One region of the Pseudarthrobacter linnaei genome, then DNA from elsewhere that is predicted to be linked to it. Evidence: predicted binding sites of a transcription regulator. Region 1 holds the regulator's gene; the other holds the start of a gene.
The links. The regulator LexA, encoded in region 1, represses DNA repair genes until DNA is damaged. The targets are predictions, from matches to a motif close to TCGAACANNTGTTCGA.

Region 1 (3,408 bases):
GGATCCTCTATGTGGCCAAACACCTGCCCAAACCCGGCCGCGGCACGTCCCCGGAGGCCCTTGACGAGCTCGAAAAGCTGATCCGGGCCTCCGACGGCGGGGCACTGTGCCTGTTCTCATCCCGGCGCGCCGCCGAGGACGCCGCTGAGGCCCTGCGGCCGCGGCTGGACATGAGCATCCTCTGCCAGGGGGATTCGACCATGACCGCGCTCGTAAAACAGTTCGCGGACGAACCCGACACCTGCCTCTTCGGCACCATGTCGCTGTGGCAGGGTGTCGACGTGCCGGGGACGTCGTGCCGTCTCGTCGTGATCGACCGGATCCCGTTCCCGCGGCCCGACGATCCGCTGATGACGGCACGGTCCCGGGCGGTGGCCCAGGCCGGCGGCAACGGCTTCATGAGCGTGTCCGCGACCCACGCCGCCATCCGGTTGGCCCAGGGCGCCGGTCGCCTGATCCGCACGACGACGGACAGGGGAGTAGTGGCAGTGCTGGACTCACGGCTCTCCACCGAGCGGTACGGCGGATTCCTCCGCGCCGCCCTGCCGCCGTTCTGGCCCACCACGGACCCCGCGGTCGCCCTCGCGGCCCTGGCGCGGCTCGCGAAGGAATCCGGGCAGCCCGCCACGTAGTCCGGAGGGCACGCGAAGGACCCCGGTGGTTAGTCAGTGCCCCGCCAAACGACGCGGCTGTGTACGCGCGGAGCCTCAGCCGACGATTGTGACTGAGCGCTCCTCCTCGACGTTTCGCCGCGGGACGCCATCACAGTCACGGACCTACGACTGGCGCGGGAGCCGGGCCCGTGGACGACTGGCCCGAAGGCGCCCTCGATCTGCGTGGACTCCCGTGGTGGCTGCCCTTTCCGGCGAACCCTGAGCGGCCAGAGGGCTGTTTGCGGAAATGCCTGGCCGACTGGGCTGCTGACGCGTATGGACAAGCGACTGCCCATCAGGTGGCCTCATCAGGGGTGTGGAGGGTGACTCCCCACTCCTGGTTGTGCAGCACGATGCCACTTTCCCGCCGCGCGATCTGAAGTGGAGCCCGAAGGTACCGTTCCATCCGTGCCTGTTCATGGTCCCAGGGGAAGTTGCACGTGCCCAGAACGCTCTCCAGTGTCCCCGGATCCGGCGTGATCGTTTGACCGGCAATGCTGACCCGGACGGCGTAGGACGCACACGGGATCTGAACCGTCATCAACGGGCGGCCGCCGACGAGGCCGAACCCTATGGCATTGTCCGCGGCGCTCATTCCCGGACCACGGGGCACCGAAGCCTGCATCATGGAACCTGATGTGAAGTACGGGCACTCCAGCATCCCGTTGGCCACGGTTCCTTTGCCCGCTGCGCCAAGCACTCATCTGAACCTTGCCCGACAGGGGGCGGCAGAGGGCGGCAGGGGGCGGCGGAACCGGCGGAACCGGCGCGAGGGCCATGCCCGGCGACAGCCCGGCACCCGTCGATGGAGCGGCCTCCAAGAAAGCTACCGCAGCCAAGCCGGCGGGGCCCCGCCGGTCCTAGAGGGAGCGCAGCACCGAGACGACTTTGCCCATGATGACGGCGTGATCGCCGAGGATGGGCTCATACTGGGTGTTTTGCGGCAGCAGCCAGGTGTGGCCGTCGCGCTGACGGAACGTCTTGACCGTCGCCTCGTCGTCCAGCAGCGCGGCGACGATGTCACCGTTGACGGCGTCGCCCTGCTGGCGTACCACGACCCAGTCACCGTCGCAGATGGCGGCGTCGATCATCGAGTCCCCCGCGACCTTGAGCATAAAGAGCTCGCCGTGGCCCACGAGCTGGCGGGGCAGCGGCATCACGTCCTCGACGACCTGGTCGGCCAGGATCGGCCCGCCGGCGGCGATGCGGCCCACCAGCGGCACCATGGCGGTGTCGGTGGCGCTGGCCAGCTCGGACACGGACAAACCGCCGACCGTGCGCAGGCCGCCGGACTTCTCAGCCCCCGACATCTTCGTGGTTCCCTCGTCGAGGGTCAGCGGCATCAGCACCTCCATGGCGCGGGGACGCTTGGGGTCGCGCCGCAGATAGCCAAGTTTTTCCAGCTGCGAGAGCTGGTGGGTGACGCTGGAAAGGCTTGCCAGGCCGACGGTGTCGCCGATCTCGCGCATGGAGGGCGGATAGCCGTTGTCCGTGACGGAGCGCTGGATGGTTTCCAGGATCTTCCTTTGCCGGACGGTAAGGCTTTTGGGCGGCCGAGCCGCCTGCGGGCCCCGCTGGGTGGCCCTGCCGCCAGTGGCTTGTGCTGCCATGTTCGCCAACGCCTTTCCGTTCCGCCCGGCCGCCGTGGCTGCGGCTGCCGGGAACCTCCGGCCTGAAATGTCAGACCCTGCTGATCAACTGCAGAAGTGGTTGTTCTTTGACTCAAACGTAGGCCAGCCACAGGGCTTTATCAAACATTTGTTCTAGCGAGTCTCGACATTGTTCGTTAATAAGTGCTAAAACAGAACAGGCAAGGTTCGAATATGTGTTCTAGTCATTCGCAGTTTCCGGGTAGAGCACGGTTGGGGCACAGCATGACGTTCGGTTCTTTGTTCGAAGGTTAGGCCGGTTGGCGGCAAGTACGAGGAACACGCCGGCGGCACAGTATGGTCCAGGAGGGCTCAGTTCATGTCAGCATCAAGCGCATTTCACGACACTTTCGGCCGCGACACATTCGGCGACTACGGCCGGGCCGACGGCGGTACGTCCGCCGGACAGCAGGGCGCCGTGGGCAGGGAGGGCGCTGCCGGCAAGCAGCGGGTCAAGCAGGCGCCGTTGCGGCTCACCCGGCGGGGGCGCTTTGTCTTCATCGGGGTGCCGCTGATCCTGTTGGCCGCGCTCATCCTCACCCTCAGCGGCTTCCTCAACGCCCCGGCCAAGGCGGCGGAGTCTGCAGCCGGGCTGTCGCTGACCCCCACTGTGACCGTTACGGTGCAGCCCGGTGAGTCGCTTTGGGCCATCGCCGAATCCATGGCACCGGAGCGGGACCCCCGCGACGTCGTCACCGATATCATCCAGCTGAACAACCTCGAAGCCGCCCGCGTCGTTCCCGGCCAGGCGCTCTTTATCCCGTCCAAGTAGCCCGCTCGACCCGTCACGGTTTCAGTGCCTGCCGCAATCTCACTTAAACTGGTGAAGTGACTGACCAGCTAGAGCGCCTGAACCGACTTCCCCTCCGGACTAACCTGCGAGGCCTGACGCCGTACGGCGCGCCGCAGCTGGACGTCCCCATCCTGCTGAACGTCAATGAGAACACCCATGGTGTCCCGGCTGACGTGCGCGCCGCCATCTCCGAGGCCGTCACGATTGCCGCGGCTGGCCTGAACCGCTATCCGGACCGCGAATTCACCGAACTGCGCGAAGCACTCGCGGAATACCTGGGGCACGGACTGGGTGCGGACAACATCTGGGCCGC
Region 2 (3,408 bases), on a different contig from region 1:
CTTCCATGAGCTCGGAGAGCCGGCGGCGCACCTGCTCGAGGGCCGGCAGGGTGAATTCCGCCCGGATCCCTGCCCACGTTTGATCGTTGATGGGTTGACCGTTCACTCTTCTTCCGTTGTTTCGTCGGCGTCGCTGATGCTTTCCAGAAGCCACTGGGTGGAGAGCGGTGCGCGGCGCAGAGTGACAGTCCGGAGGGAGGAATGAGTATTGGGGCGGACCTGTACCCGCCAGAACTCGATGCTGACCAGGTCGCCGCTACCGACGGCGGCTGTGCGCCGGGTGTCCCACCAGGCGTCGCGTCCGAACCAGTGCTGGGACTCGGTGTCGGGATCGACAAGCCAGATCCGTCCGTCGTGGCGGATGGCGAGTGGTATACCTGCCGGGTCCGTCCGGACCTGTAGCTCGTTGGTCTGGGTGGGGGCTTCGATGGTGGTCATGGGCGTGCGTTCTTTCGTGGTGCGGTCGTGCGGGTGCGGGTGCGGGTGTGGGTGCGGGTGCGGGTGAGGGTGCGTTTGGGGTTAGGCGGCTTTGACGAGGGGGAGTTCGTCCCAGTGGGTGGTGTAGCGGGGGGAGAGCATGTCCCGTTTCATGGTCCAGTCCGGCCCGCCCCGGATGCCGCCGTGGCCCAGTCCGATGGATCCGCGCCCGTACCGGCGGGTGATGTCTTCCAGAAGTGTGCCGACGTGGCGTTCCTCGTGCGGGTTTTCGAACAGGGACAGGGGCGCCTGATTGCCGCTGGGCCTCAGGTCGGTGACCATGATCCCGGCCCTGGCGTACCGGATGCCCTCGCAGATGCGGGGGAGAAGGGCGTGGGCGGCCCTGGTCAGGATCACCGGATCCGCGGTCGGCATCGGCAGCGGCGCGCAGACGGAGGGGTAGGAGGTGTCTTTCGGATTGAAGTGTGAGGTGCCGGCGAACGCGGTGAGAACTTTGGCCTGGAGTCCGTGTTTGGCCAGCCGCGCGGAGGCCTGCTGGCCGTAGACGCTCATGACCTGCCGGATCCCGGCGGCGGTGGTGATGGGGGTGGCGAAGGAGCGGGAGAAGATGAGCTGGTCCCGGCCGATGCGTTCTTCTTCCATGGGGATGCAGGGGGTTCCCTGGAGTTCCAGGACGGTGCGCATCATGACGACCGAGAACCGGTCCCGGATCATGACCGGATCGGCCCGGGACAGGTCAAGAATGGAGTGGATGCCCAGGGCGTTGAGGCGTTTGGTCAGCCGGGTGGCGACACCCCAGATCTCGATAACGGACAGGCGGCGCATCAGCGATTCCCTGTCGGCGGCGGGGACGGAGTCCCAGTGGCAGACCCCGTCGAAGTCCGGGTTGTTTTTGGCCCATTTGTTGGCCAGCTTCGCCAGGGTCTTCGTGGGGGCGATCCCGACGCAGACCGGAACGCCGACGTTGCGCCGGACGGTGGCCTTCATGTCCCGGCCCAGGGCCAGGAGTTCCTCCGGGGTGCCTTTGACGCCGAGGAACGCCTCGTCGATGCTGTAGACCTCGAGCCAGGCGGAGTACCGGCCAAGGAGTTCCATCACGCGGGCGCTGATGTCGCCGTACAGCTCGTAGTTACTCGAGAGAGCAACGAGGCCCCATTCCTTGGCGCGCGGGGCGAGTTTGAACCACGGCTCACCCATGGCGATGCCGAGGGCCTTGGCCTCAGGGGAGCGGGTGACGGCACAGCCATCGTTGTTCGAGAGGACGATGACGGGCCGGCACTCCAGGGACGGGGCGAATGCCCGCTCGGCTGAGGCGTAGAAGCAGTTCACATCAACGTGCGCGATCTGCGGCATATGCCGCATGAGAGCCGGCTTAGACATGGCGGACCCTTTGCCGGCAACGTTCCCGTTTAACGCAATAGCGCTCCTTAAACATGGTGCAGGCACCGCGTCGCGACGCCCCAGATGACCAGATCCGATAACGACGGCACCCGGATATCCGGGTAGGCCGGGTTCTCTGCCTGCAGCACGACGCCGGTGCCCGTGATCCGCAGCCGTTTGATGGTCAACTCTCCGTCGAGGACGGCAACGACCACGGCCCCGTCCACCGGTTCCAGGGCACGGTTGACGATCAGTTCGTCACCGTCGCTGATGCCGGCGCCGGCCATCGAGTCCCCGGACACCCGCACGACGTAGGTGCTGGTGATGTCCTTGATCAGGTGCTCGTTCAGGTCGATCCGGCCATCAAAGTAGTCCTGCGCCGGCGAGGGATACCCGGCCGCAACGGCGACCGGAGAGATCAGCACCGACAACAACGATGCACCCGCATCTATCACACGGGGACCAACAACAACGCCCACAACACACCTTTTATTCGAATATATGTTCGATTCATTAACCCTACATCGTGGCCACGACAAAGGAACTATCGAAGGTTTGGGCGATCCAAAGAGGGGACGGGTTGTACGCCAACGGGGACAGCCCTGAGCTGTGCGGAGGGCTCCGCCTGACCCCAGTGGGCACAACCTGGTGGGACCCTCGCTGCGGCTCTGCTTCACGCTCCTCGACGGCCTGCGCGCGCCACGCCGCGTGACAACCAAGGCACCTATGGTCCACCGGGCTCGCCCCGGAAAATCTGGTTGACGGGGGAAAAGAGTGCTCCTAGATTCTTAGTGTTCTACGTCCGTTTCTGGGCTGGTCATGCTTCACATTCATGCTGTTGCTGTTTCATTTGAGCGGCTACGCCGCCAGGATGCAGGAGGCCACGATGACGAAGACACCACTGGAAGATTTCCTCAACGAGTGCGTCGCCGCAGATCCTGGCGGGGATGGCCTCAGCGTGGAGGAACTGTATGGCTTGTACCTGAGCTGGTGCGGGCTCGAAGGGGTTGCACCCGTGGGTGGCAGGGCGTTCAGAGCCGGTTTACGCGCAGCCAATGTCCGCATTGAAAACCGTGGACGACGGTGCCCGGATCTGAGGATGACCGGACCGGCAGCGTGCGATTACCTTATCCACCGCGAACTCCCGCTCGCCGAGCTGGAAGCCCCTGCCGGACGTCCTCAGCCGACTCCACACCCGGTCCCTGAACGCGTCGCGCCGCTTCCCGGCCGCCCGAGCGGGGGAGTCCGGGGCGTCGTGCCGGCCGCCTGACGGAACCCGGCTCGGTCATCGACGCCCTCTCCGGGGTCGCGTCCGGTTTGATCGCCGCTGGCAGAAGCGCGGTAGTTGGAGGACGTATTAGGAAAAGCCTCCGCGCGAGTCCAGGACTCAAACGCGGAGGCTCCCGGCTCTCCAAGCTGGGGGGACTGGAGAGCCGATCTGAGTCTACTAGCAGTTGTGACGTCATGACCGCTGGCCGACGGGGGAGGCGCGATGTCACGTTTACCGGCGGGGAGGGCGGCCACGGGTTCGCCCCGTCTGCCATCCCGGAGCAGCATTGTCCAGGAGCTTGACCTTCACGGGGTCGAGGT

Region 2: ACZYZ3_RS13790 (LexA family protein) is a predicted target of LexA. The motif match lies at 2,312-2,327, and genes of this name have one in related genera.

Annotation. Positions count from the first base shown of each region.
Region 1 is NZ_JBVAYX010000019.1:34,652-38,059, forward strand. It holds gene ACZYZ3_RS14935 (ATP-dependent DNA helicase) at 1-632, shown strand, start outside; gene ACZYZ3_RS14940 (hypothetical protein) at 949-1,353, opposite strand; gene lexA (transcriptional repressor LexA) at 1,514-2,263, opposite strand; gene ACZYZ3_RS14950 (LysM peptidoglycan-binding domain-containing protein) at 2,622-3,074, shown strand; gene ACZYZ3_RS14955 (histidinol-phosphate transaminase) at 3,131-3,408, shown strand, end outside.
Region 2 is NZ_JBVAYX010000016.1:1,369-4,776, reverse strand. It holds gene ACZYZ3_RS13805 (hypothetical protein) at 1-106, opposite strand, end outside; gene ACZYZ3_RS13800 (hypothetical protein) at 103-438, opposite strand; gene ACZYZ3_RS13795 (Y-family DNA polymerase) at 520-1,818, opposite strand; gene ACZYZ3_RS13790 (LexA family protein) at 1,866-2,297, opposite strand.